One region of the Paenibacillus sp. J22P15 genome, then DNA from elsewhere that is predicted to be linked to it. Evidence: predicted binding sites of a transcription regulator. Region 1 holds the regulator's gene; each other region holds the start of a gene.
What was found. Region 1 encodes Rex, which represses fermentation and respiration genes when NADH is low (regulators of the CRP and FNR family bind a similar motif). Its sites were predicted from a motif close to TTGTGAAATATTTCACAA; they were not measured.
Positions count from the first base shown of each region.

Region 2: a site for Rex is predicted at 3,967-3,984, ahead of nirB (nitrite reductase large subunit NirB). Genes of this name have one in related genera too.
Region 3: a site for Rex is predicted at 1,311-1,328, ahead of AC0YN6_RS30110 (helical membrane plugin domain-containing protein). Genes of this name have one in related genera too.

Region 1 covers NZ_JBWDNT010000001.1:940,132-950,244, forward strand. The annotation lists gene AC0YN6_RS04390 (AAA family ATPase) at 1-1,423, opposite strand, end outside; gene AC0YN6_RS04395 (hypothetical protein) at 1,425-1,955, opposite strand; gene AC0YN6_RS04400 (cell wall elongation regulator TseB-like domain-containing protein) at 2,069-2,566, opposite strand; gene AC0YN6_RS04405 (amidohydrolase) at 2,599-3,900, opposite strand; gene AC0YN6_RS04410 (redox-sensing transcriptional repressor Rex) at 3,881-4,537, opposite strand; gene dinG (ATP-dependent DNA helicase DinG) at 4,534-7,449, opposite strand; gene AC0YN6_RS04420 (hypothetical protein) at 7,466-8,185, opposite strand; gene panD (aspartate 1-decarboxylase) at 8,308-8,691, opposite strand; gene panC (pantoate--beta-alanine ligase) at 8,618-9,568, opposite strand; gene panB (3-methyl-2-oxobutanoate hydroxymethyltransferase) at 9,565-10,113, opposite strand, start outside.
Region 2 covers NZ_JBWDNT010000002.1:134,023-144,135, forward strand. The annotation lists gene AC0YN6_RS05470 (Crp/Fnr family transcriptional regulator) at 5-724, opposite strand; gene mobA (molybdenum cofactor guanylyltransferase) at 897-1,502, shown strand; gene AC0YN6_RS05480 (molybdopterin molybdotransferase MoeA) at 1,536-2,813, shown strand; gene moaA (GTP 3',8-cyclase MoaA) at 2,830-3,858, shown strand; gene nirB (nitrite reductase large subunit NirB) at 4,063-6,504, shown strand; gene nirD (nitrite reductase small subunit NirD) at 6,518-6,874, shown strand; gene AC0YN6_RS05500 (hypothetical protein) at 6,871-7,095, shown strand; gene AC0YN6_RS05505 (Ger(x)C family spore germination protein) at 7,194-8,291, opposite strand; gene AC0YN6_RS05510 (GerAB/ArcD/ProY family transporter) at 8,288-9,385, opposite strand; gene AC0YN6_RS05515 (spore germination protein) at 9,369-10,113, opposite strand, start outside.
Region 3 covers NZ_JBWDNT010000037.1:5,997-16,109, forward strand. The annotation lists gene AC0YN6_RS30100 (hypothetical protein) at 48-509, opposite strand; gene AC0YN6_RS30105 (MGMT family protein) at 711-1,034, opposite strand; gene AC0YN6_RS30110 (helical membrane plugin domain-containing protein) at 1,417-1,857, shown strand; gene AC0YN6_RS30115 (NAD(P)/FAD-dependent oxidoreductase) at 1,894-3,075, shown strand; gene AC0YN6_RS30120 (hypothetical protein) at 3,289-3,675, opposite strand; gene AC0YN6_RS30125 (ParM/StbA family protein) at 3,729-4,925, opposite strand; gene greA (transcription elongation factor GreA) at 5,199-5,684, opposite strand; gene AC0YN6_RS30135 (YitT family protein) at 5,783-6,619, opposite strand; gene rlmN (dual-specificity RNA methyltransferase RlmN) at 6,814-7,908, opposite strand; gene AC0YN6_RS30145 (DUF4184 family protein) at 8,150-8,890, shown strand; gene AC0YN6_RS30150 (SDR family NAD(P)-dependent oxidoreductase) at 9,004-9,990, shown strand; gene AC0YN6_RS30155 (undecaprenyldiphospho-muramoylpentapeptide beta-N-acetylglucosaminyltransferase) at 9,987-10,113, shown strand, end outside.

The DNA.
Region 1 (10,113 bases):
TTTGAAGAGACTTGTTGAACACTTCTCGATTCGTTTCGAGCAGTCCTTTCGTTTGCAGCATCAGATCATCCAAAATGCTTCGATTAATGGTTGCCCACCCTTCCTTAGTCATCATCGAAGAATCGATAATACCAAGCTCGGTCAATCCAGATTCTACTAACGTTTTGACAATATTCATCGATTGCTCGAAATCGCCTCTCGAACCTGTGCTGCGATCACCATAAAACATTTCTTCAGCCGCAGCCCCGCTAAGCGCAATCATAATTTGACCGTTCAGAAATTGCTTCGTATACAAATATTGATCCTGCTGCGGATTATGACGAACATACCCCAGTGCTTGTCCACGCGGCGATAGTGCGACCTGTGATACACTGCCAGGACGCATAAGCTCTGCCATGATGGCATGTCCCAGCTCATGAAGCGCAATCCGCTCACGCTCTTCCTTCGATGCTTCACGATCCGTTTTCTCACCCATCATAACTTTATCGATGGCCATCGACAAATGCTGTTCAGCAATCGTTTCATTATCATCACGCATAGCGTAGATTGCTGCTTCATTCATAACACTCTCTAGCTGTGCGCCAGAGAAACCAAAGGATTCACTTGCGATACGTTCCAAGTTCACGCCAGTCCGAATCGGCTTGTTTTTCGCATGGATATTCAAAATATGCAATCTGCCCTTCTTATCCGGCAGCTCGACACCAATGTGCCGATCAAAGCGGCCTGGACGCAATAAAGCACTATCAAGCATTTCCTTGCGGTTAGTTGCTGCAATTAGCAGAATACGCGGCGCTTCGTTTGCATAAATACCATCCATTTCTGTCAACAGCTGATTTAACGTTTGATCATACTCTCGCTGCTGGCCGCCATCCCTTTTGCCGCCAATGACTTCAATTTCATCAATAAAAATAACAGCACTGCTTTTTTTCGCCTTATTCGCTTTCGTCCGAGCCTCTTTGAATAGGTCTCGTATACGCCCTGCCCCAACACCGACATACATTTCAACAAACTCACTGCCAGATGCAGTTAAATAAACCGAATCTGTATATTGAGCTGCTGCCTTTGCGAGCAGTGTCTTCCCGGTTCCCGGCGGACCTGATAACAAAATACCTTTCAACGGCCGAATGCCAAGCTTAGCGATTTTTTCTTGATGTACAAGAAAATCTAGTGCTTCTATAAGCTCCTGTTTCGCTCTCTCTTGACCTCCGATTTCTTCAAAGGTTAGTGGTGCCAACTTCTCTTCAGAGCGTCGCTTCTGGCTAGATAACGCTGTTAGCTTCCCTCTTCCTTTGGTTGCAAAGACCACGGTAAAGGCAAGCAAGCCAAGCAATACAATGGGTACAATATTTACTCCAATAAAAATTAAAAAAGCTAAAACAACGGGTAAAAAACCTATCGCAATTTCTTTCCCATATTTCAACATATTACCATGCCTCCATTTGAACTGGCTTGCGTGGCAGTACGACATATTTCACCGCTTCAGTATTTTTAATTGTGATATATACATTCGTTTCATCCATTTCTGTCGTCACTGTGACATCCTTCATGGATTTAGTTGCTTCCTTCAATGCTTCTGGAATGTCGGAATAAGCTTTCGTCTCCATCGCTTCAGCAACTTCGAACAACGAAGCATACCATATATCTTCGAGCTCTTTGCTCGATTTATCTTTAATATTAAGCTCAAGCTGACGGTCACCAAAAACGTCCTTGCCGTTAGCAGCAATACTTTCATATATATCACGTAGATTCGCATTCGGCGCTAACTCTAATGAGATAGACACCTTGTCACGATTCATCATTGGTTTTTCTGAACTTACAACGCCTTGGATGTTATTAGTTACTTTCTCTAAAGGTGCAGCTACAGCAACTTGATTGTAGATTGCCCATCCACCGAATAAAATGGAAGCTGTAATTGCAGCAGTAATAACAATGGGTATCACACGTGGTTTCATCATTATGAAAATCCCTCCCGCAATTTTTTATGATAGATCCGTATATCAACTCCGCTATACGAAAGTATATCATGTATTGCTGCGAGAATCGTCCTGCAATATAAGGAAACGGGGCCTCACGGCCCCGTTTTTGCTGGTAATGTATAAGAATCAATAAAAGCTCCGTTATCAAAACGATAGAAATCATATTTAAAGCGCTGCGCTTCCTCGCCATCACTATAATAAATTTCCCAGACTGGACTATCATCTAGCAAGCCCGGCTGAATTCGCTTCACGACTGCCTTTGGTTTCTTACTATTGAACGTATTTTTCAATGTTTTTTCGGATATTCCATATGTGGCTTTTGTTACAGTTGGCGATTTGCCCTCCGTCATCCATACAAATATCTCTTCATCTTGTTGATTAACACCTTCAACGATCCAGCTGCTTTTTTGCCAAGTATGATGGGTAACATTTGTTACCTCTACAAGGTCAGCCGCTTCTGCAGCTTGTTCTTTCACGGCTTTAATTGCAGACCACTGCTCTTTCTGAACATCTCGGAAATAAATAAAGGAAACTGTGATAAGCAGCAAGACGCAAACAATGATTAAGAACAACCATCGCTTAAATGTCATAAATGGAGGACGTTTCCTTGCTGTTGCTCGCATTAGGCTTGCAGCAAGCGATCAAAGCTCGCTTGTGCCTCGTAACGAATTTTCTCCTCATCCAGCCATGTACATTCACCATTCTTGAGCACTTGGCGGCCATCAATCCATACATCCCGTACATCTCGCCCTGATCCCGAGTAGACCAAATGCGATATGATATCCGTCTGCGGATAGAAATGCGGTTGTTCAATGTTAATCGCGATGAAGTCCGCCTTCATTCCTACTTTGAGACTTCCTAGGTTATCTTGCTGCCAGATGGATTTGGCTCCATTGACTGTACCTAGCTTCAAAGCTTCCCAAGCTGGAATTGCAGTAGGATCTCCCGATATGCCTTTGTGAAGCAACGCCGAGAATCTAATTTCCTCGAATAAATCAAGGTTATTATTACTTGCGACGCTGTCTGTTCCAAGAGATACGGTTACACCTGCGCGAATCAAATCAGGGACACGAGCAATGCCGCTCGCAAGCTTTAAATTGCTGACAGGATTATGCGATACCGCTACCCCTTTCGCAGCAAGCAGCTCGATTTCAGCGTCATTCAGATGCACCGCATGCGCAACGAGAGATGGACGCGAGAAGAAGCCAAGACGATCCAAATGCTCAACTGGACGCAAACCGTAGTCACGTACGTTTTGTTCCACTTCAGCAATCGTCTCCGACATATGCGTGTGCAATGGCAAGTCATAATCATGGGCAGCTTGTACAAACCGCTCAATGTATGCCGGCGGACAAGTATATGGCGCGTGTGGAGAAATCATCGTTGTAATACGTCCGTCAGCTTCACCATTCCAGTCGCGTGCAAAGGTGATTGCCTCTGCAAGCTTAGCTTCTTGCACATCTGGAGGACAAAGTCCGATAACTCCTCTTGTCAAAACACCGCGGATGCCGCTTTGTTCGACCATCTGAGCTACCTGATCCATACGATCATACATATCGACAAAAGCCGTCGTACCGGATTTCAGCATTTCCACGATGGCTAGAGCGCTGCCCGCACGCGTATCCTGATCAACATATTTACCTTCCATCGGCCACATTTTCTCTTCCAGCCATACTTGTAAATTTTGATCATCCGAATAACCGCGAAGCAAGGTCATTGCTGCATGACCATGCGTATTAATAAGCCCAGGCATATAGGCGAGCTTGCTGCCGTCGATTTTTGTAACCTCATCGGAAAGCTGCTGAGGGATTTCTGTACCTATGTACGTAATCCGATCATCTGTAACGACCATATGTCCTCTAAATGATGGATTCTCATCATCCATCGTAATAAACAAACCATTTTCAATCCAAAGCTGACTCATCCTGCGTCTCTCCTTCTCTAACTAAATAATAGGCTAAGCTAAGCAATTCCCTAGTGAAATCAGCATTATGTATCCGTATCTCATCCGGTACTCGCAAAATAGCAGGCGCGAAATTCAGAATGCCTTCTACGCCTGCCTCCACAAATTGATTTGCTACATTTTGAGCTTCGAAAGCCGGTACAGTAATAATACCAATGCGAATTTTTTGTTCGGCAACAATGGAAGGAAGTTCGCTCATGGGCATCACGATCAAATTATTGATACTCGTCCCGATCTTACTCGGATGTTCGTCAAACACAGCAGTAATTTGCATGTTATCCTTCGAATACTTATTGTAATTGCATAAGGCATGCCCCAAATTACCCGCTCCAACCAAAGCCACCTTTATCGTCTGATCGACCTTCAAAATTTGACGGATCTTCTCAATCAAATAGACCACATCATATCCTACACCTTTTCGGCCGAAATCACCGAAATAAGCAAGATCTTTACGAATCTGAGCAGGATTCAAATCAAGCTTAGTGCCTAAATCCTGCGAAGAAATGGTTTGAATCTCACGATTAAGCATTTCATTCAATACTTGCAAATAAACAGGAAGTCTTCTGACGACTGCTTCTGATATTTTCGTTTGCTTCATCGTTTTTTCTCCTCTTCGCTTAACACAGCTTGATTTTCCTGATTTCCCTGCAGCTCAGTTGTTTTATCATCAGACAACCACTCCCTCATACGAACGACCATTTGATCCGTATGCATCGTTTCGATTTTAGGGCCTGGCAGCGAATATAAGAAATGCTTCCCGTAGTAAGTGTCGATTACCCTAGTATCATATATGATTACGATCCCTTTGTCTTGCGACGTTCTTACAAGTCGTCCGAAGCCCTGTTTAAAACGAATAACCGCTTGAGGGATGGACAACTTCATAAACGGATTTTGCTTCTGACGCTGCAGCATTTCTGCCTTTGCCTCAACGAGTGGATGATTAGGAGGCTGGAATGGTAAGCGTACGATTGCAAGACATATTAAAGCTTCTCCCGGAATGTCTACACCTTCCCAGAAGCTGCTCGTTCCTAGCAACACAGACTCCGGCGTTTGCCGAAAGCGTCTAGTCAGCTTCGTTCGGTTGCCGCTGTCTATCCCCTGACCAAGCACTTGAATACCTGAAGCACTCAAGAGCGCTTTGAGCGGCTCATACACCTGTCTTAGCATACGATAGGAGGTGAATAGGACAAGCATTCTGCCCTTTGTTTCCTTCGCTGCGTCAGCTAATGACTTAACTAGCATATCGAGATAGGTATCATCTACGGCTGCTCCTTTTAGAACAGGGAAATTACGCGGTATGACAACTAATGCTTGTTCCCTATAGTTAAACGGGGATGGCAATTGAACTGTTTTGAGTCTTCCCTGCTGTTCATAGCCAAGCAGACCGAGCTGTTCCTCTGCGTATTGAAATGATTTTTGCACCGATAACGTCGCAGAAGTAAGCACAATACTTTCTTTCACATCGAAAAAATACTTTTGCAGTTGGGCGCTTACATCAACTGGAACACCATAAAGCTGAACAGATCTATAGCGATAAACGCTGCTTGCTTCAATCCAGAACACAGAATCCTTCAGTTCTAAGGTAACGAAGGTTCTCAATTCATCCTTCAGACGTGATAAATCTCGAACGGCTCCATTTAAATCTGTAATAATCGCTTGCACACCGGAATCGTCAACACGATCCTTGATGTCCGTGACCATTTTATCAACTGTTCGGATGACACGATTAAGCTCTGTATGAATATTGCCTTCAACCGTCACGCCATCCTCCCAGCTTTCTGGAAGCTCATTCTTTTTAAGCCTGCATACGGATTGACCATTTTCGGTCGGCCCGTCGGATGAAGTAGAAGTAAAGCTGTAGAACATTTCAAACAGCTTATCCCAATGTTCCTTTATCTCTTGAAATATAGGAATTACCGTGTCAATGGTCTCCAGCCATGAAGCCTGATGTGCGTCATCCTCATACAAAAGTTTTTGACGAAGACCTGGCAACAGCCCAGAGCGTGTATCTTTATATAGTCGAAGAACGGCCTGCGTTAATGAGAAATAATTGATTTGCATGCCAAGATGCTTCCCAGCCACTTCTTCAACATGATGTGCTTCATCAATAATTAAATGAGTATAAGAAGGCAATAAGCGATGATCCGCTTGTACATCAGTAAACAGCATGGAGTGGTTGGTAATTGTAACATCAGCAATGTTCGCTTCATGCTTCGCCCGATGATAGAAGCATCTCTTGAACCATGGACAAGCGCGATTCAGACAAGAATCTGTGTCACTTGCTACCGTTGACCAGAAATCAGCACCTTTGTTGCCAAAGTTAAGCTCCTCTTGATCACCTGTCTCCGTCTCTCCAAGCCATACGACCATCTGTGCAGCGGTTACTGTATCTTCAATAGGAGATACAAGATCTTTGGTGTTAACTTTACCTTCGAATTTACGCAAACACAAATAATTACCTCTGCCTTTAAAAATAGAAGCTCTGAACTCGAATGGCAAAATTTCCTCTAACAAAGGCAAATCACGCTGCCTAAGCTGCTCCTGCAAATTAATCGTATGTGTGCTGACTACAACTTTTTTGCCGTTTTGAATGCCATAATAAAGTGCGGGGATTAAATAACCGAGCGACTTGCCAGTACCCGTTCCTGCTTCTATAAGTAAATGCTGATTTTGACTCAGCGCGCTGTATACTTCTTGGAACATGGCTACTTGCGCTTCTCGTTCCTCATAATTATCAAATTTCTGTATAAAACGATCTCTTACATCAGCCAAATAATTGTCAAATGATACGTCCGTTAGCGGCATGGTATTTGCACTGCTTGCTCGCGGCGGCTGTTCCTCGCTCCATTCGCGTACCTTCAATGCAAATTGATTAAAATAGTCGTATTCATTGGATTCAAATACAGTACTATACTCCATTTGCTGCTGAGTATGCTTAATAAACCAGCTTAAATCGCTGCCGTCATCTACAAGCGTGGAAAGCCGCTGCAAAGTGAGCAGCGGCATTTTGCGAAGCTTTTTTACCGTTTCAATCAACAATAGCGCGGTTGCCCTTGCATCACTGTCTGCACGGTGATGCTGATCATGCGGAATACCGAAGAGCTCAGAAACCGCTCCGAGCTGATACGTATTTATTGTAGGATATAATATTCGAAGTAGTTCAATTGTATCCAGCCTACGACCCGCGAAAGGACGCAAGCCGCATTTCGATAATGCTTGGTTCAGAAAGCCGGCATCAAAGCCAACGTTATGAGCAACCAGAACAGCATCATCCAGTAACGGAACAAGCTTGGTGATGACCTCTTTGAGTGTTGGAGCATCCGCTACAACCGTTTCATCTATGCCTGTTAATTGTGTAATGAAGGCTGGTATCGGAATGTTAGGTCGAACAAAGGAGCTAAACGTATCGATAATATCAAGCTCCTCGGAAACGATAACAAGCCCAACCTGCAAAATATCATCCTCCGAGCTATGTCCCGTCGTTTCTAAATCCAATACAGCAAATTTCATGTATTCCCCGATCCTCTCACAAACAGCACAGCTCCGTGCTTCCGAAATATAATGATAAGTGCTTAGGTGTTTCTTGGCATGATTTCAAATTGTTTAACGGATCCTTAAAGCTTGGACATACTTCATAAGCTTTCATAAATAATTGCTCTGCTTGTGCCAAGTTCATTCGCACAGCTTGAATGCATCCTAGCGCATTATAGCCCATTGCAAGCCATTTGGGAAAGTCCGTTAATACAATCAGCAATTGAAAATGCCGCTGAGCCTCACTCCAATTTTGGAGATGCATCTGAGTCATACCCAAAAACAGTCTAGCCAAATTACATTCCGGTGCTTGTAGAATAGCTGATTGAAATTGCACTGCTGCTTGCGAAAACATAAATAACTTATAATAGCCCTGCCCTTTGGAAATAATCGCAGCAAGCTCGTCCGAAATTTCAAAATCGGCCTTATTATTAGAAGCTGCTACATTTAAAGGCGATTCTGGAAGAGGCGCTTCTACCGAAGCCGACTGAGCTTGCTGTGTCTGCAATGCGCCTGCATTGTCGCATTGATGCTCCTTAAACTCAGTAAACTTCTCCTCAAATTCAAGCCATTGCTCAATAAACGTATCACTTACTTTTTTGAGCTCATTCATTTGTTCTTGGAAATGCTGCTTTTCACTTGCTTCTGCACCATCGTACTGTTCAATAATTTGATCAAGCATCTGATTCATGGATGAAAACATATGTTGGAACATACCGCATCCCGCCTTCGCCAAAGAATTAAGGAGTGTTATGTTCATTTTCTGTTTCTTCGCCGTTTTTCATACAGCATCCCATTCGTTACATAATGAAGGGATTAACGTTGTAATTGATCAAATTACAGGATAGTGGCATGCAGCTCTTCGTTAATTATTTGCAAGGGGCGATTGTAGGCATCCAAAATGGTAACAATCGGTCTATGTTCCTTAGCGTCGGCATCCGTCATCATAGCATAAGAAATAATAATCACTTGATCACCAGGCTGAACCTGCCTCGCTGCTGCTCCATTCAAACAAATAACACCTGAACCACGTTCGCCTGTAATGACATAGGTCTCAAACCGCGCTCCATTATTATTATTGACGATCTGAACCTTTTCGTTTTCCCATATGTTAGCTGCATCCATAAGATCTTCATCAATAGTAATGCTACCTACATAATTCAGGTTCGCTTCTGTAACCGTTGCCCGATGCAACTTGGATTTCATCATTGTTCTGAACATGTTTGCTCACCTCCGTAAACTGTAATATACAATTGTCAATTAGCCTAGTCGTGCCAAACTTCACTGCTAATGCCAATATTAGTGGTTGATGAATCGTGTTTAGAGAAGCTTGCGCCTCCGGCACCTGCAAAGAAGGATAATGAAGCAGCTCAACGTAATCAATAACAGCTTCACTCGCTTTAGAGATCTGAACTTTTACCTTTGCTTCTAGACGTTCAACCGTCATCTCAGGCTCGTTCATCCATTCAGATGCCTGCTTTAACGTTTTGGACAATATAACTGCTTGCTCACGCTGCTCGGCGCTCAGAAAGACATTGCGCGAGCTTAGTGCGAGACCATCTGGCTCTCGTACAATGGGACTTGGAACGATTTGCAAAGGAAAGTTAAGATCATCGACCATTTGTTGAATAACTGCTACCTGCTGTGCGTCCTTCATGCCAAAATAAGCACGATCGGGAGAAACCAAATGAAACAACTTGCTAACAACTGTTCCTACACCGTCGAAATGCCCAGGTCTGGAGGCTCCGCATAAACGATCCGTTACTTGATTAACAATGACCGTCGTAAGTGGTTTGACAGGATACATCTCTTGGACCGATGGGATGAATACGATGTCGATACCACATTCTTCTGCGAGTGCTAAATCACGCTTCTCATCACGCGGATAACGATCCAAATCCTCGTTAGGTCCAAACTGCAGCGGATTCACAAATATACTCAGAACTGCAGCATCATTCTCAGCATGAGCCTGACGCATTAGGGAAGCATGGCCCTCATGCAAATAACCCATCGTCGGAACAAAACCGATACTTTTATTCTGTTCGCGCATAGTAGATAATTGCAGCCTCAGCTCTGCTTTTGATCGACAAATGATCATTTCAGCTGAACCCCCTTATCTGCCTTGCCTTCATTCTCAGCTTGCTTTTCATTACTGCTAGCATCTGTGCCGCCATATAAAGACGAAATACTCGATGTTTGTGGCGAGAAAACATGCTCCTCAGCAGGAAATTGCCCTGTTTTCACATCATCAACATAAGATTGGATAGCATCTCTAATTGTCGTACCGATATCAGCATAGGTTTTCACAAATTTTTTCTCAAAGTAAGGCGATGAATATTGCAAAATATCATGATATACAAGTACTTGACCATCACAACCGCGTCCTGCCCCAATGCCGATTATAGGAATCGTCAGCATTTCACTGATCATGGTCGCTAGAGGCTCGGTTACAAGCTCAAGGACGATACTGAAAGCGCCTGCTTCTTCCAATGCTTTCGCATCTTGGATAAGTCGTTCCGCCTCCGAGTCTAGTTTACCTTGTACTTTATAACCCCCGAGCTGATGTACGGATTGTGGTGTAAGCCCGATATGGCCCATAACAGGAATTCCTGCTTTAACCAGCGCAGCTACATCAGATGCAAT
Region 2 (10,113 bases), on a different contig from region 1:
GTTATTACATTCTGCAAATGTCTTTAGGGCATCCCTCGCAGTGACATATGTCGCGCAAGTACGGCAGATCTTTTATAACAATGTGACCAGTCTCAATTGTAATCGCATTTGCTCTACGCAATTCACTCAGGATACGATTCACACTCTCCCGGGTAGCCCCGATCATATCGGCGAATTCGGTGTTTGTGTGAGTCTTAGATATCCAAATGTCGTTCCCATGTTCAACACCGTACGTATTGGCCAGTCTAATCAGTAATGAACAGAGTGCGCCATGCTTGCCGAACATCATTAAATCACGGAATTTAGTCTGGGTCATACGATGAATAAGCCCCATCCATTTCATGAATTCCACTGCTAGGTCCCCGTTTTGCCACAGCAGTACTTCCAAATCTTTCTGAAGGATAACTCCAACTATACTATCTTCCATAATGACTGCGTCAAACACATGGGAAGACTGGCGAAATGGATCTACTTGTCCGAACATGTCACCTTCCTGATACATATACAAGATGAATTGTCTGCCTTCATCCGAAGATTTTGTCATTTTAATTCGCCCGCTCTTAATGAAATACAACTTGTCGGCAGGATCGCCTTCCCAAAATAAATGCGAACCGCTAACAGCTTTGGTCTCATACATAATTTGCTGCAATTTCATAAGGTTGTCGGCAGAAAAACATTGTGTGTTCCGGACATTGGATTCAGTTGAACCGTTCGATATATTCATTGGCATGATCGCTCCGTTCCTAAATCATTAATAGTTAATACAGTATATCCACCTTTCCTATCTGCCGTTGTGATTTAAATCACTTTTGTCGGCAGTGTGACATTTTTCACTTACACAGTCCATTATTTTGTCTAAGGTGAAACTATAAGAATGAAAAGGAGAAGTGATGGCGATGCTTTCAGGAGTGGTTTTGGCAGGTGGAACAAATCGTCGAATGAAAGGAGAGCTTAAGGCACTCCTTCCTTTTGGCGGAAAACCAATGATTGCGAGGCAATTGGATCGTATGTCGGATTTATGTGACGAATTGATTGTGGTTACTCATGATCCTAAGCCTTTTTTAAATATAGTTAATCGTTCGGTACGAATTATTACCGACTTTTATGAAGGTCATGGCCCTCTTGGAGGGTTGCACGCTGCATTGTCTCTGGCGAAGCACGCTTCTGTATGGGTAGTTGGGTGCGACATGCCATTCATTTCTAGTAAAGCGGCGGAGTTAATGCTGGAAAGGAAGCGGGATGGTTTTGAAGCCGTAGTGCCTTTGATCGCTGGGGAGATTTATCCTTTACACGCCATTTATGATCGGATGTGCTTATCGCATATCGTTCCGCTTCTCCATCAGGGGGAAACGAAGATCTCTGCTTTGCTGAAGCATGTCTTTTGCAGTGAGCTGGATGACCGGTTTTTGTACGAGAATGGTGTAGATTTGAATTTTGTGTCCCGTATGAAGTCGATTGAGGATTTTGAGGCAATGAGCCGGTTGGAAGCCTCGAAGCAGTAACACATAAGGGCTGGATGAAAGGATTGTTAAGCAATGAAAAATCGCAGCCAGAAATATGTCCGCAGAGCAGTAAAAGTTGATTACGCACAGCATGTGATCAGTCAGCATATCCGGCAAATGAACAGCGAGTATACATCGATAGATTCAAGTTTGCATAGAACAATATCGGAAACGTTGTTATCGAAGGAAATTATGCCTCATTTCCCTCGGTCGGGGTTGGACGGCTATGCCGTTTTGAGTGAAGAGGCCGAGTCTGCATCTCCACAAGATCCGGCATGCCTTAGGGTGATCGATGAAGTGCCTGCCGGATCTGTTTCAAATAAAACGGTGGTTCCCGGAACTGCGATTCGCGTTATGACGGGATCAGCGGTTCCGGATGGTGCGAATGCTGTTGTCATGTTCGAGCAAACGGAAGAGTTTCAACAGGATGGGCATGAGTGCATCCGGATTAAACATAAAGTTGCGTATGGGCAAAACATAGCCAAGCCGGGTGACGAGATAATGACCGGACAGCTGCTTATGGGCGCAGGCACTCGAATCGGTCCAGGACAAATTGCGCTGCTCGCTTCATTAGGTTATGACAAGGTTCCTGTTTTCATGCGTCCTATCGTCGGTGTATTAACGACCGGAAGTGAACTAACCGCAGTGGGGGATCCGCTCCAGCATGGGAAAATACGTAATAGCAATGCTTACATGCTTGCAGCGCAAATAGAGCAATATGGCGGGCTTGTTGTCAACTATGGCACAGTTCCGGATCATATAGATAAAGTGGCGAGTACGATTCATGCAGCGCTAGAGAAATGCGATATGCTCATTGTCAGCGGAGGGGTATCCGTCGGCGATTATGATGTCATGGCGGAATTTTTTACTGCAACGAACGGGAACGAAACCGAGCTGCTCTTCAATAAAGTGGCCATGCGGCCTGGAAGTCCAACCTCGGCTGCCGTCATGAATAAGAAGCTCGTCTTCGGTCTATCCGGCAATCCCGGCGCTTGCTTTGTTAGTTTTGAGCTGTTTGTGCGCCCCTCTCTGCTTGCGATGCAGGGTAAAGAAAGACCTCTCCCATTCAGTATTCAAGCGATTATGACAACCGATTACAATAAAGGATGTCCGCACGATCGATACATTCGGGGAAAAATGACTTACTCTCAGGAGCAAGTAACGGTGAGTGTGTTGGAAAAGAATAGTTCAAGTATGTTAGTATCTATTCAAGATGCCAATTGCCTCATTCTGATCCCATCAGGATCGAAAGGTGTCTCAGCCGGTCAGATCGTTAAATTGATCACTCTTCCTTATGAAATAACCAAGTAGCGAAGTGAGGTGGACGATGGAAAATCAGAACAAACAAGCATCCAAGGTCAAAGATGCTCTTCATAGGCCTCTTCGCGATCTTCGTATATCGATAACCGACCGCTGCAATTTCAGGTGCCGCTATTGCATGCCGGAGGAAGTGTTTGGCCCGGATTTCCGGTTTTTAGGGAAAGAAAAGCTGCTTACCCCTCAGGAGATCGAGAGGCTAACGCGTATTTTTGTTTCGCTTGGCGTTACGAAAATAAGGATTACAGGCGGGGAGCCGTTGTTAAATAAAGATATCGCTGACATTATTATGCGTATTCGTCGAATAGAAGGCGTAGAAGATTTGGCTGTTACAACGAATGGTTCGCTATTAAAGTCGAAAGCCAAGGAATTAAAAGACGCCGGGCTAGAGCGAGTTACCGTAAGTTTGGATAGTTTGGACGATGACCGGTTCGGAGCTATGAACGGGAGAGGTTTTCCGGTAAAAGGAGTATTGGAAGGCATTGATGCTGCAGCGGCTGCAGGATTATCCGTAAAGGTAAATATGGTCGTCCAGAAAGGTGTCAATGATCAGGATATTGTTCCGATGGCCCGTTACTTCCGCGAAAGAGGTCATATCCTGCGTTTTGTTGAGTTTATGGACGTTGGGAATAGTAACGGCTGGAATTTAAAACATGTTGTTCCGAGTCAAAAAATTATCGAAATCATTCATAATGAAATGCCTCTCGAGCCTGTAGAATCAAACTATTTCGGCGAGGTTGCATCGCGGTATCGTTATATTGGCTCTCAGGAGGAGATAGGCTTGATTTCCTCTGTAAGCCAGGCGTTCTGCAGTTCTTGCACGAGAGCAAGGCTTTCTGCGGAAGGCCACTTGTATACTTGTTTGTTTGCTTCAGAGAAGACCGATCTGCTAGAAATGATCAGGGGAGGCGCCAGCGATGATGAGGTGAGATCGTTCATCGCTCAAATTTGGGGCAAGCGTCAGGATCGTTATTCCGAGATGAGACTTACGCAGACAACTCCTAAGCATAAGGTGGAAATGTCCCATATCGGCGGATAGTCTGTTGTGCCGTATGATCAGAGATGATTGTTTTTCATATATAGAAGAGCCCGTGGCGAATGGATGCTGCGGGCTTATTTTTTTTTATGCACATGTAATTTGAATTCTCTGTGATAAAATTCACATCCTTGTTGGACGATTCTCTTTATGATTAAAGCATAAGGATTGAGGAGAATTGAGACTGCATCGCGAGGAGGAGCTAAAATGACTATCCATGGAGATAAACGTGAGAAGCTTATGCTGATCGGCAACGGTATGGCGGGAATCAACACGATTGAGCAAATATTGAAGCTGGCGCCGGACAAGTACAACATTACGGTCATAGGTAAGGAGCCGCATCCCAATTATAACCGTATTCAATTGTCCTACCTATTGGAAGGCAGCAAGTCATTCGAAGAAATAATATTGAATGATTATTCCTGGTACGAGCAGCACGGAATTACATTGCTCGCCGGGATCGAGGCAGAGCAGATCGATATCGACTCCAAGCAAGTGCAATTGAGCGATGGGACGTTCAGCGCCTATGACAAGCTGATCATTGCGACAGGATCCAAACCCGTTATGCTTCCGATTCCAGGTGTAGATAAAGAAGGGATCGTCAGCTTCCGAGACGTGCAGGACTGTGAGCGAATGACCAGCGCGGCGCGTACACGGAACAAGGCTGCGGTCATCGGCGGAGGCTTGCTCGGGCTTGAAGCCGCGAAGGGATTGCTGAAGCTGGGAATGGAGGTAACGGTCGTTCATTTATTCCCGGATTTGATGGAACGGCAGCTTGACACAGCCGCCTCCGCCATGCTGCAAGCGGAGCTTGAGGAACAGGGAATTCGATTCCTTCTAAATAAGAAGACGGTGTCAATCGGCGGTGGAGCGAGTGTTGAAAACCTGCAGTTTGAAGACGGCTCATCGCTCGAAACGGATTTCCTCGTGATGGCGGTAGGCATTGCGCCGGAGACCGCACTGGCTCGCGATTGCGGCATAGAAACAGCAAGAGGAATTGTCGTAGACGACTTCATGCAGACAAGCACGTCTGATGTATATGCGGTTGGCGAGTGTAATCAGCATCGTGGCGTCAGCTATGGACTTGTTGCGCCGCTATACGAACAGGGAGCCGTGTTAGCCAAACATCTATGCGGATTGTCTGTAGAGCCTTATCAAGGCTCGATCGTATCGACCAAGCTGAAAATATCCGGCGTCGATGTTTTCTCTGCAGGGGAGTTTCAAGATACTTCCGGGCTGGATGTTATCCGCATGCAGAACAATTGGAATAAGACCTATAAAAAGGTGCTTCTTCGCGATAACCGTATCGTCGGCTGCGTGTTGTTCGGAGATATTACGGATTCGGCCCAGCTGTTCAAATGGGTGAAGGCGCACGAACCGATGACGCAGGACATTCATGACCAGCTTGTGGGCCAGGCTCATGCAGAGGGCGCGAATCCGCTTACTTTCGTTGCCGCTATGCCGTCCGATGAAATTGTTTGCGGGTGCAACGGGGTTACCAAAGGCATGATCGTCGATGCGATTGCAGATCAAGGTCTCCGTACAGTAGATGAAATTAAAAGCAGTACGGGCGCCAGCCGGTCATGCGGAGGCTGTAAACCGATGGTAGAGCAGATCCTTGCTCTGACGCTTGGTGATCAATATGAGGTCAACCATCAAGCTGCCGAGTCGATTTGCGACTGTACGACCCATAGCCGGGAAGATGTGATCACGGCCATTCGAGATAAGCGCCTGACCCATGTTCGCGAAGTGATGAACGTGCTGGAGTGGCACAACCCGGAAGGCTGCACGAAGTGCAGACCGGCGATCAACTATTACATCGGTATGGTTTGGCCGGAAGCTTCTGAAGACGAGAAGGATTCCCGGTTTGTCAACGAGAGGCTGCATGCCAATATTCAAAAGGACGGCACCTACTCGGTTGTACCTCGCATGTACGGCGGAGTTACAACACCGGAGCAGCTTCGCAAAATAGCCGATGTCGCCGATAAATTTGAAGTGAAAATGGTGAAAGTAACGGGGGGACAGCGTTTGGATCTTCTAGGCGTGAAGAAGGAAGACCTTCCTCACATATGGGAAGAGCTTGGCATGCCATCGGGGTATGCGTACGCCAAGGCCCTCCGAACAGTGAAAACATGTGTCGGCTCTAAATTTTGCCGGTTTGGTACGCAGGATTCCATTACTATGGGAATACTGCTGGAGAAGAAATTCGAACGGCTATGGATGCCAGCCAAGTTTAAAATGGCCGTTAACGGCTGCCCGCGTAACTGCGCTGAGGCGGAGATTAAGGACTTCGGTATTATCGGCAACGATGGAGGCTGGGAAGTCTATGTAGGCGGCAACGGAGGGGTGAAGTTAAGAGCTGCGGATCTATTATGCAAGGTAAAAACGGATGAAGAGCTTATCGAGCTTGCGGGTGCATTCATCCAATTTTATCGAGAAACCGGAAAGTACGGGGAGCGGACATCGGATTGGATCGAAAGACTGGGCCTGCCTGCGATTGTCCAAGAGATTGTCGAGAACAAACAGCGCCGGAAAGAGCTAGTAGCTAGAATTGAACTGGCCTTGCAAGGGCTGCGCGATCCGTGGGGTGAAGTTGTAGAGAGGGAAGAACTGCGGCATCAATTATACGATCACATTCATGTGAAGTGAGGGAGGTAGCAGTATGGAAACCATGACGAGTAAAGGTAATGTGAGCTATTACCCAGTGGGGAAACTTACAGATTTCCCACTGCATTTGGGGAAAGTCGTTAAGTTCGGCGTTGAACCTGCGGTCGCCATATTCCGTTTGTCCGAACGCACCGTGTACGCACTCGAGAATAGAACGGGACATAAGAAGGGAGGCCCTCTCGCCGAGGGTCTTGTCAGCGGGGACTATGTATATTGTCCGCTTCGTGACTGTAAAATAAGCTTGTTGACGGGAGAGGTTCAGCTTCCGGACACCGGACAGGTGAATACGTTCCCTGTACGTATAGAAGGCGATATCGTCCTTGTCGGTATCGAAGGGATTGTTGAACTTTGAATAAGGATGAAAGCCGCTATCCGGAAGTGATCGGCGAACTGCAGATTATGATGTCGCAGATGCAGGGGTCTTGGCAAGGAGAGATTTGGAATCGCAAGAAGAACGGTGCTGTCTATCTGGAGTGGTTAACGATCAGCTCGGTTAAAAACGATGCGGACGAGGTCGTTTATTACTCAGCCATGTTTAGTGATGTGACCAATCGAGCGATAGAACGATGTTAAGCATAAAGGCTATTTGAAAAGCGGTAGGCTAGGACCTAAATTAATGTCCTACACTACCGCTGTTTTATTGTCTAAACGTTCCCTGTTATGTTCTAGATTCATCGTATAGCTCCCGTATGGTAGATCTTCACCTTTACGGAGGTATGAAACTCAACGTCGGCAAAATCCTTGTCCCAGTCGAGTTTCCGCCAAAGATCCGGGTGATGTGCTCTAATTCGAAGTCCTACTCCATACAAGTCGCAATTGTAATTTTGCAATTTTCGAATGGCATGTTGAGCTTGATCAGTTAGCAGAACCGAAAGCGTTTGATTCCATTTTTCGATATTCTCTTTCATGAATAGATCTTTTTGATTGAATTCCTGCACATGAGCCGTTAATTCCGTATTTAAATTTGCAATGATTTTCCCTTGTTTATTTACGTTTACTTTGATCTTGCTCTTCGAATCCAGAATCCCCAGGGTCATATAATTGTTTGTCGGCGGGACTTGATTTTCAAGAACTTTTAACGTTATTTTAGCGTATTTCGGGTTTGCCTTCGTAAAGAGTAAGCTAAGCCGCGTATCATCAGTAGAAAGTATGCCTGTCATTTTATCGCCATGAACGATCGCAGAGCCGATTATGGCAGGCTCCTTATCTTTAAGCTCTAATAACGGCAGAATAAGATCCATACCGAGCTTCGGTATTTTGTCTCCTATCGTTCCCAGGTCCTCTTTGCTAATTGTTAATTCCTTCTCCTCGCTCAAGATTAATCCGGATAGATAGGGCCCGACTAACGGATCCTTCCTATCGACTGCTTCCATTAGTTCCTTCGGACTGCCCTTCACGATGGCTATTTTGGCAGTTAGCGCAGAATTCCGGTCCCGGTATTGGATGTTGAGCGGGTCAAAAAGATTTTGTTTGGCGATAGTGTCGCTTAATAATAACACTTGAATTTCAGAATTATCCGCTGTTTTTTCCGTTTTATAATCGATTGCTACACGTGCACTGCGAAGCGTGTTCCCGGTTCCTGTAAGGAAAACTCCTCGCCCCTCCGCTTTGCCGGTAAACGATGAAACGGATAATTCGATTTTCCCATCCTCAGCTTGATCAATACCGGCGCACAAAATCAAATGGTTATCTTTTAACAGTCGTTGGTCCCAACAGCCTGTCTGACTGAGCAAGACAACAATCATTAAAGCGAGTCGAATTCGTTTCAAGTCCTTTGTTTCGTTCCTTTCCCTTGTTTGATTATGGATCCGAGCAGCAATACGACCGGTACCCCTACCAGAGTCAAGAGCGCACATAGTTCTAAATAAGGCGTCCAATTGTCGACTGCAAAAGGATTATGCTGCCATAAAGCTAGTGCGAATGGCACCAGAGCTACCCACGGCACGAACTTAGCATGATTATCGTTGCGAAATACATGCGCCAGACTAAACGAACCAAGATAGAGAAACCCAACGAATGAGGTGATGGACGAAACGATCCAAAACGACAAGAAAATCAGATCGATTCGTTCAACGATTCCAAAAGTAAATCTGCTCAGCATATATAATACGGGCTCAGGAACTTGATCCAGCCTCTCAGTCGATAAATAGACGATGCAGGTTATCGTAATTAAAACGTACATACCGATGACGTACCACGATGCCAACGAGACGCTTTTCAAAATTTGTTTATTTGAGCCTAAAACAGCAGGATGTATTGCGATCAATACTTCAAATCCGAGAAGCGACAGCATCGTGGTTTTGGTTCCAAGCAGAAGCGAAGGCACGGGAGTTTGTCCAATGGGCTGGATATTCAGCCAATTCGCGTCTTTCATCGCATATACCGCAATCCCAATAAAGAATAGATGCAAGACGGTCTCAAGGAGGTAAAACCGCGCGATCGCTTTCAAGCTTTGTCTCCCCATATAGACGGAAACCAAGATGATCAGCCCCATCGTCACCCATTTCGGTGTAAGAGGATAGGCCCATTTGTACAAGATGTCGAACGTGTTCATCAAGGATAACATATTGACGAACGTAAAATATCCTGCATACAAGAGAGTGATTCCGTTGCCCGTCCATTTCCCCAAAACGCTTTCGCAAATTTGAAAGAAATGGAGACCCGGATACCTTCGCATCACACCCCAAAGGAGTAAAAGCGTGAGCTGGACGACAACTCCAGCGATTAGTATCGAAATCCAGCTATCCTGCTTCCCAAATTCATGCACTCGATATGGAAGCGAAAGAATCTCCGTTCCGATTTGGATTTGAGCGGCCAGCGCAAACAATTGAAGCAGGGAAATTTTATTATTTTTCTGAGTCATCCGATTTCCATCCTCGCGAATCCGATTCACGCTTAAGCTTTTGCGGCCTTGAATCTTTGGGGAGTTTATCCATTTTCCATAGTGGCAGTCGAACGAAAGTATCTTTGAAGCCAGAGAAACTTCCTGTCGACCACGGGGCCAAATACGGCGTCCCGAACGATTCCAACGCGCAAAGATGCATCACCAATACGGTTAGGCTTAATATGATCCCCATGAATCCGAAGGTAGCCGCTGATACCATCATCGGAAACCGCAGCAACCTGAGCGATGTCACCATCTCATTGGAAGTGACGACGAAAGAAGCCGTTGCTGTGACCGCTACGATGATGACCATAATATTGGACACCAGATTAGCCTCAACGACCGCTGATCCGATGACCAAGCCTCCCACGATACCGATAACCTGTCCGATGGAAGTAGGCAGGCGTACCCCGGCTTCACGAATCAGTTCGATCGTCAGTTCCATGATCAGCGCCTCGATAAGAGGCGGATAAGGAATTTTTTCGATCGACTCTTTAATCGGCAATACAAGCTTAAACGGCAGTGCTTCAAAGTGAAAAGCAACGACCGCGATATACAAAGCAGGCAAAGTAATCGCAATCATAAAGCTGAATAATCGAAGCAACCGGTAAAACGATCCGACTAACCAACGGCTATTGTAATCATCCGGGGTCTGATAAAAAGCAAAGAATGTAACGGGTAAAATTAACGCCGTAGGACTGCCGTTG
Region 3 (10,113 bases), on a different contig from region 1:
AGAACCTATACAGCTTATGAGGCTGCCCTAGGTTCTGCTATTTTTAATTACGCATTCATTAACTTATTGAGCTCCGGGAATCCCTCTAAGTAACCATTTCGCTCCAGCTCCATCAATGCTTTACGAATGCTGTGCTCATCCTCGCCGGATTGATCTGAGAGCATGATGAGGTCAGATAACGTAATGTTTTTGTGCTCCTTGCAGTACGTCAACAATCCTTTAGCTGCCCATGATAGGCGATCATCTTGGAATTCCCCGATCATCTTGCGGAACAATTTATGTGGGATTAGTTGTTCATCAACTAATAATTGCATCGCTTTAATCGCAAGTTTGGTCGTCATACGGCCTTTCTTCGCTACCTCGTCTAAGGTGAGCGATGCTGAATCCGCAGTACTTGAGCTAAGTACGATATAAATCATTTGTGAATGAATATCCAAGCTCGGGTTATAAAAAATTTCTGTGGAAATCGTAAAGTTTCGCACGTTGCCAGGTGTAAGTTCAGTTGTCATTTTTTTCTCTCCCCTTTCGATTGGTCTATACCATAATAAAGGTTCGTATGCGGGGTTTCAAATGGGGCTTAATTAGAAAATGTTAATACTAGCCAAGTTTCATCGCACTGTTACATTTTCCGAAGAGTATCCGTCTTCCTTACATGTGAATAATACGCCATTCCTACAGGTAAGAGAGGATAACCGAACACTTCAAATCGGTTAGCTTTCTTCATCACTTCCAGCATGATAACGGTATTTTTCCAAATCGACCCGCCCATCCTCACTCGTCGAAACGCCCTCTTCGTTTAAATAATGTATCTGCATATAACGAGCTTCCTCATCACGAATGGATATTTCTCCTTTTGCATTAACAACCCTGTGCCAGGGAAGATTATGAATGCCGCTTAACGAATGTAAAATTCGGACTACCTGTCTGGCGCTTCTGCGACTGCCAGCCTCTGCTGCAATTTGACCATAGGTCATTACGCTGCCTTCTGGAATCGCTTTGATAATGGAGACGACTCTTTGCGTATAGGGCTGCATGATCGTTAGCTCCTTCAATTCATGATTTTATACCCTCTTCTTATTATCATCCTTGCAATATAACGTGTAAACACACACCTTAAAGATGATATGTGAAGATGATTTGAAAACTTTTTATCGAAAGCAATAAATTTCTTTTTAACTTTTGGTGAAAACGATGTAGAATAGAGACAAAGGGTTTAATCCAGTTACGTCATACTCGCTATCCCATCATTCTGCCTCGTGCAGAACCTGAAAGAAGACGATTACATGCTCACATTCATTTTTTGAAAAACTATGTGAAAAGTGTAACAATCTCATTGGGACGCATCCTTATCTTAGCGGCTGACACGATTGAGACTACAACTTACTTTCAATTTCACGTAAAGGAGGACATTCTATTATGTCACAACCATCTGCTGGACAAGAGGTTGCAGTTAGCCTCGCGGAAGAAAAACAATCGTTGGATGTACTTGATCAATTGATGAAGCCGGAGGTTCAAGAGTCTCTAACTGTACTCGTGGACAACCTGCCAAAATTGGCTGAAATGGTTACTCTAATGACCAAAGCTTATGATTTTGCACAAAACATCGCTACAGACAAAGTGTTAATCAACGATTTCGCTCAAGGTATCGGTGAATTTGTCAAACCGGTTCAAGAGAAAGCAAAAGGTATCGCAGCAGCAGCAATTGAAGCTGGTGAGCGCACGCAAGAAACTGCTAACTCTTCAGTTGGCCTTTTCGCTATGTTGAAAATGCTAAAAGATCCGGAAGTTCAAAAAACACTGCGCTTTGCACAAGCTTTCCTTAGCGTATTGTCAGAACGCAAAAACGATAAAGTATAATACACCGAATACGTATAGAACGAACGGAGGATGAACATGTCGAAGCAAATACTAATTCTTGGTGGCGGTTATGGCGGTCTTCTTACTGCTCTAACAGCACGCAAACATTTGTCAGCAGCAGAAGCTAGCATTACAATCGTTAACCGTTTTCCAACTCACCAAATCATTACTGAGCTGCATAGACTTGCTGGGGACTCAATTGCTGAGCAAGCCGTTGCGCTTCCGCTTAGCAAGCTTCTAGGCGACAAACAAGTCAATATCATCGTTGATTCGGTGAAAGAAATTAAACCAAACGAGAAGAAAGTTGTTCTTGAAAGCGGACAAGTGCAAAAGTATGATACGCTTGTCGTTGCACTTGGAAGTGAAACGAACTACTTCGGTATTCCAGGGCTTGAAGAGAACAGCCTCGTGCTTAAATCGGTTAATGATGCAAATCGTATCCGTAAGCATGTTGAAGATCGTCTTGACGCTTACAAAAAATCAGGCAACAAAGCTGATGCAACAATCGTTGTTGGCGGCGGCGGCTTGACTGGCGTTGAGCTTGTTGGCGAATTCGCTGACAAACTTCCTGAAACTTGCCGCAGCAAAGGCATCGATTTCAATGACATTTCGTTATATTGCGTAGAAGCTGGCCCTGCCGTTCTGCCAATCTTCCCGAAAGTATTGATCGATCGTGCTGTATCAAGCCTTGAAAAACGCGGCGTACACTTTATTACGAGCGTAGCGATTACTGAAGCTACAAAAAGCTCCGTATCGCTTAAAGACGGACGTACGATTGAATCCAGCACAATCATTTGGACTGGCGGCGTTAAAGGTAATCCAGTTGTCGGCACTAGCGGCCTTGCAGAAGACCGCGGTCGTTCACTTGTTACACCAACGCTTCAATCGACTTCACACGCTGATGTATTCCTAGCGGGCGACTGCGCAGTTGTATTCCCAGAAGGCAGCGAACGTCCTTACCCTCCAACAGCTCAACTTGCTTGGCAAATGGGCGAAACGGTAGGCTACAACCTAGCGGTTCAAATCAAAGGCGGCGTTATGGATAAGTTTGTACCTGTATTCTCTGGAACACTGGGCAGCCTTGGACGCAAAGATGGCGTTGGTACAATCGGCGGCAATGCAACACAGCTTAAAGGCTTGCCTGCATCGCTTATGAAAGAAGCAAGTAACATTCGTTACTTGTCACACATTCATGGCCTGTTCGCACTAGCACACTAATATACACAAAAGGGCTACTTGCTGAGAAGGTTAACTCCTTCCCGCATGCAGCCCTTTATTTTATTGGATTACAGTTTAACCCCAAGTAACACAAAACACCACCAGGTATGATAAAACATTCCTTAGTGGTGTTTTGTGTTACTTGGTATTACTTAGAATTACTAAGTGTTATTCACTATGAAAATAAGGCATTGCTTTAACATGCGGATCGTCTTAGCTCCATGCTTCAATATCTTCATCATCTATTTCTTCTTCTACTGCTACTGGTACTGCTACTGGTACTGGTATACGAACAGGGACCGGAGCCTCCGAAGCCGCACTTGCTTCAACTTCCGCTGCCTTCACTTGTTCCGCACCTGTCATATGCAGATGAGTTTCACTCGCTTGCTGCTCAGACGGAGAGCCCTGCAGTCGATTCCGCTCCATCGGAATAAACGCTTGTAAATTCCGAACGCCATTTATTGCGATCTCATTCTCGACCAAATACCGAAGGGAATCCATTAAATTCGATTGTGTGTTCAACCATGACATGATTAATGGGTCTTCTGTTTTTTTCGTTTTTAAGCTGATATTCTCACCGGGCAGCTTTGTTTTTTTCATACTACTCACCTACCAGAATCCGTTATATTATCCCATAGCTTGCCTAATTAATATTATGCAGGCTGAACTGCTTTATTTTTTAGCGCCTCATAAATTTTACCTCTCACAAAAGCATCAAGCCCCATCGCATTGAGCAGCACAGCATATTCCGCAGGAATATACAGCAGTTGCATTTCACGCTCTGCACAAAGCTCTTTCAGTTGATCATAAAGAACCGTACGCATAAGAATACTTCCGCCGCCGTATACGCAAATTAGATCAATCTCATTACGTGTCTTGGTAAGCTGTTTTTTGACGTGCTGAACGATTTGTCTTACTTGACTCTCAAGCGGTCTTCTCAGAGTTTTAAGTGCCCTTGCATGGTACTTATGGTTAGGGTTCTTAATAACATCACTGAAAAACTGACGCGGGCTATCCGCCAAATGAATGAGTCGATTAAACTCCTGCAGCGCTTCTTCTATCGCATAGCCAGCACCGTGATGGCTGCCATGAACGAATTGGCGCAAAAATTTATTGCCCTCCGTAATCGGATATTCTGTAGAGCCGTCTCCGATATCGACATGAAGAATACGTTTATCTTTAAAATAACTGCCATTGAACTTCGCATCCAGTTCATAGGATTGAAGGAAATCATCAAAGATCTCTCCCTCTCTCCAGCCGCCTGCATTATCCTTCTGCAATGTGAAAATAACCGGTGTTGCTTCCGGAACGACCTTCGCAAACGGGAATACGATTTTGACAGCTACGCGTTGAATACCCAAGTGCACCGTTACATGATGCGGGCCAGTTGTAAAACGTTTCTCGAACTTAGCGGAAGTCTCATCCGTATGCTGTGTTACAGGAAGCGCCGTTGCCATATCTACCTCGACATCCACTTGCGCAGGTATCTTCTTCTCATCCTCATAGGCTTTCTGAACAGCCATTGCTGCAATTTGAGCGAGCGTATTAATGACTGGCAAATCCATATCGCTTTTCAGGTCAATTCCGATTTGGAGGTTGTCCAAGATCTCGCCGCTCTCTAGTGCAAACTTCCCGACATAGTACATGCCCGGTCTAGCCGCAGGTGAATCAATCGTTACAACCAGCTGATCCTGCAGGTTTTTGATAAAGCTTTCCGGTGATTGCTCTTCGCTCCACGGAAGCTCGTCCACCGTACAATTTACATTAGGCTGTTGAATCAGTTTGCCATCGATGATCAAATCATGTTCACTATTGCCGTTATCGTTACCTACAAAGAAATGATAATTCATAATCAAGTTCCTCCTAGAAAAGGTTTTTGGGGGATAGATTTAGCTTCCAAAGGGGCTATTTATTTATAATAAATGGTATGGTATTACTTTGCCATACAAAGTGTTAGTATACATCAATCTATAGTCCCAAAGCCCGTTAATCTTTTCTCATCTATTTCTGTCGTAATATGTTTGTATCGATCATTTATTATATGATGCTGTCGGTTATACCTATTTTCGCCAAAAAAAGCTAACCCGCTTGAGGCGAGTTAGCCTTGATGAAAAAACTTATAATTAGTTCGCTCTGATTTCGAGCAGCTCATATTTAATAACGCCCATTGGTGCATTTACGCTAACGATGCTTCCTACCTTCTTGCCCAAAAGCTCTTTGCCGAGCGGGCTCTCATAGGAGATTTTATTCTCAGCAACATCCGCTTCTTCTGTACCTACAATTTTATATTCGATCTTCTCCGAAAACTCGATATCATTTAAAATGACGGTTAAACCAATGTTCACCTTTGACAGATCAAGCGTCTCTGCTTCGATGACACGAGCCTTCTTCAGCATTTTATCTAAAATAATAATTCTTGTTTCCATAAAGGACTGATCGTTTTTGGCAGAATGATATTCGCTGTTTTCCTTCAGATCGCCATAACTGATCGCTAATTTGATCCGTGCGGCCAATTCTTTGCGCTTCACATATTTAAGATCATCCAACTCCGCTTGCAGCTGCTCTAAGCCTTCTTGGGTCAAAATCACTTCATCTTTCTCTTTCGACATGTAAACAACTCCTATCTGCATTCTAGCTTTAATCTTACTCTATATCCTAGAAATAAGCGAAATTCTGTTGTTATCTTTTTTTGTCTCGGCAGAATAGTTTATTTTGAAATATCGATAAAACCTTCGCCAAACACATCCCGTACATCATGGATCGTTATAAAAGCATTTTTATCGATCGCTTTCACAATTTTTTTCAGCTGGCTCAGCTCCTGCTTGCCAATCACGATATACAGAATCTCCTGTGGAGTTTTTGTGTAGTATCCGCGCCCATAAATAACCGTAACCCCTCGGTCCATAACCACATTGACCTGCTCGGCAATTTTAGTTTGCTCCTTGGAAATAATCGTGACCGCTTTTTTCGGGTTAACCCCCTCAATGATGAAGTCCATCACCTTTGTAGCGATATACAGCATCACGATCGTGAGCATTAGCGCTTCAGCACCAATAATGAAATAAGAGGAGAACGCAACAATTAAGTCAAAGAACAACAGCGCATAACTAATGTTCCAATCCAAATATTTATTCGCAATTCGCGCCAAAATCGTCGTGCCTGCAGTCGTGCCGCCAACTCTGATAATGAGCCCGATCCCCACACCGCCGAATAAACCGCCAAACACCGCATTTATAGTCATTTCATCCGATTGTATGCTCCAGTCCGCTGTTAAATGTAGAAATAAGGAGTTAAATAATACCGCTGCAATCGTATAAATGACCGTCTGCTTATCCAGAAAACGGTATCCCACAATGAGTAGAAATGTGTTGAAAATTAAGCTCATCAACCATGGTGCCCATCCGAATAAATAATATAAAATAATCGTTATCCCAGTAACTCCGCCTTCACCAAACTCGTTTGGAATAACAAATAAATTGATTGCGAGTGCAAAAATAAACGCTCCCAGCATAATAATGAACAAATCTAAGGCTCTCTTTTTCATATGCATACACCTTTCTGGACTGGGAATGTATTTGTGTAGTATGTCCAACTAATCAGAATTTGTAAATATCACGTTACCTATGATGTTATAAAACCACAAAAAGAACACCTCATTTAGAAGGTGTTCTCATTATGGTGGACAAGATTATCTTATAAACGCATCGGCTGCATAGATATGATACGCTTCAAATGGGACTAGACTGCCGAGCTTTCTTGTCCCAACTTCTGCTCTTTGGTTTTTTGGATCTGTTTGCTCCGCAGCTGCCCGCATGCGGCATCAATATCTGTACCATGCTCTAGACGAACGCTGCAGCTAATCCCTTGTTTCTTCAACGTATCATAGAACGCTCGAATCGTGTCGCGATCTGTACGCTGGTATTGGCTATGCTCATCCACTGGATTGTACGGAATGAGATTCACGTTAGCCAGATTTCCGCGATGACCAATAAGCTGAGCAAGCTCTAACGCATGCTCTTTCTGGTCATTAACATCCTTCAGCAATATATATTCAAGCGTAATTCTACGATTGGTCTTCTCCAAATAATAATCGATGGACTCCATCAATTTCTCGATCGGAATCGCACGGTTAATTTTCATAATTCGTGTTCTCAACTCATTGTTCGGCGCATGCAAGGAAACTGCAAGGTTAACCTGCAAATCAGAGTCGGCAAACTCTACAATTTTGCCTGCTAAACCGCTCGTCGAAACGGTAATGTGTCTAGCTGCGATCGCGAGCCCTTTTTGGCTTTTGATCACGCCTATAAAATCAGTCAGGTTCTCGAAATTATCGAACGGCTCTCCAATTCCCATCACGACAATGTGGCTTACATGCTCATTCTGCTGTGCTTGATCCAGATGCAGCTGTACCTTCATAACCTGCTCCACAATCTCACCACTCGTCAGATCACGGCTCTTAGCCAGTAGTCCGCTAGCACAGAAGCTGCAGCCAATATTACAGCCTACTTGGGTTGTAACACATACCGACAAACCAAATTTATGTCTCATCAATACGGTCTCGATTAAATTGCCATCCTGCAGCTTAAACAAAAACTTATTCGTTCCGTCCGCTGACTCCTGCCTTGTGTGCTCACTAAGCGTTTGCATGACAAAATTCTCGGACAGTAATTTAATGATTTCTTCTTTCACATCCGTCATTTCTGCGAAAGACGTTACCCGCTTACGGTAAAGCCACTCCCATACCTGCGATGCCCGAAACTTCGTATAATCACGCTCTTTCAGCCATTCCGTCAGCTGATCAAACGTTAATCCATATATATTTACTTTATTCATAACTGATCCTCTTTTCAAAACTGCTGCAAGCAGTCCTATTCTAGCTAGTAGGCCGAAAATAAACAATCTGCTTATTATTGTCCCAAAATTACCTCATTAAAACAAGGGGAGAAAGCGACCATTTATTTGGTTCATGCCGCCAACTGCGCCCCGATGTAACATTTTCTGTATAAACACCGTCTTCTATAGGAATGGCTGATCTTTGCAGAGCCGCTATCTAATCAATCCTGGAGGTGCACCATTGCCCTTTACATTTGCTCATCCCTTATATATATCACCTTTAAAGGTGATAAAGCCAGCCTATTTTAGTTTGACGGGGCTTATCCTCGGGAGCATGTCGCCCGACTTTGAGTATTTCATTGCGCTTGAGCCCTATCAGACGATTGGTCATTCCTTTGAAGGCCTGTTATTTCAAGCGATTCCGATGAGCATTATGCTCGCTTATCTGTTTCATTCCATTGTAAAAATACCTTTATCCAAAAACCTGCCTGCTATCGGCAACCTGGATCATAAAGTAAATAGTCTCGCTCAAGATTGGAAACTAAACACGGTACGGAGCTGGATCGTCTTTCTCATGTCCATCATTATCGGCTTCTATTCGCACATTTTACTAGATGCCTGCACGCATTATTCAGGCATGTTCGTGACTAAGTTCGCTTTTTTTCGTGAAACGCTAGCCGGTATCCCTCTATACAAATGGTTTCAGCGCTCATTATCGATTATCGGGCTAATCATTGAGGCAGTGATATTCTACTTCCTAATTAATAAAGTTCCGGTCAGCTCAACTTATACTAGCGTTGCCAAAAAGTACAAATATCGCTACTGGATGCTCGTCTTCTTTTGCACATTCATCACCTTAGCCTTAAAGCTCCTCTTCACATCCAGCACCAACTATCTTGGCATAACCGTTGTAGCTCCTATATCAGGGTTTATGCTCGGCATATTAATCTCCAGTATTTTTTATCGCGTTTATGCAAAATAATCGAAATAAGCATGAGCCCTCCTAGTTGAGGGCTTTTTTTTGCCATATTGGCGTAACATTCGAGCTTTATGCTTGTTCATATTGAACGAACCAATTGGCGGGAGGAACAAACATTGAAAAATAAAACGATTGTCGTTACCGGAGGAACAGGGTCCTGGGGACATGCGCTCGTCCGAAAATTACTGGAGAGAAAACCGAAGGAAATTCGTATTTTCTCCCGAAATGAAGCCCTTCAAGTGGAAATGAAGCAGGCCTTTCAACATCATCCGAAGTTAACTTTTATCATTGGAGATATACGCGATAAATATGAGATTATGCAGGCCTGCCAGCAGGCGGACTATCTCTATCATTTAGCTGCCTTAAAGCATGTACCCATCTGCGAAGAGCAGCCGGACAGCGCAATGAAAACGAATGTGATCGGCACTCAAAATGTCATTCAGGCGGCTATCAGGAATGGCGTACAGAAAGTCATTTATGTATCAACCGATAAAGCCTCCCATCCATCGAGCACCTACGGTATGACCAAAGCCATCGCAGAAAAGTTGATTGTTCATGCCAATCTACGAGAAGGCGAGACGAAATTTGTATGTGTAAGAAGCGGCAATGTGCTCGGATCAACAGGCAGCGTGGTGCCTATTTTCAAGCAACAAATCGAGCAAGGATTGCCGGTCAGCCTTACGGATCATCGAATGACGCGATTTTTCTTAGCTCTGGAAGAAGCTATAACTTTGCTGCTTAAAGTGACGGATGAGAGCATAGGCGGTGAAGTTTATGTGATGAGAATGCAAGGATGCCGTATTAAGGACCTCGCAGAAGTGTTAATTGAGGATAGCGCAGTGGCAGAAATTCAAATTCATGAAACAGGTGCTCGTTCCGGTGAAAGTCTATATGAATCGCTTATTTCCGAAATGGAAAGTTCGAACGCCGTTCATTGGAATGAAGACTATTATGTCCTATTACCTCCTTTCTATATTGAAGGCTTGCAAGATTCCTATGCAGACAGCACGCCCGTACAGTTCCGGCATTACCATTCGGATCATCAATTGATGAGCAAGCCGGAAATTAGACAAATGCTGCAAAAAGGCGGGTGCCTGACATGAGAAAAACAATCGTAATGACTGGCGGCGGCTCTGCGGGCCATGTTGCAGGCAATCTTGTACTGATCCCACAATGTACGGAAGACGGCTGGGACATCCATTACATCGGGTCAGAGCAAGGGATCG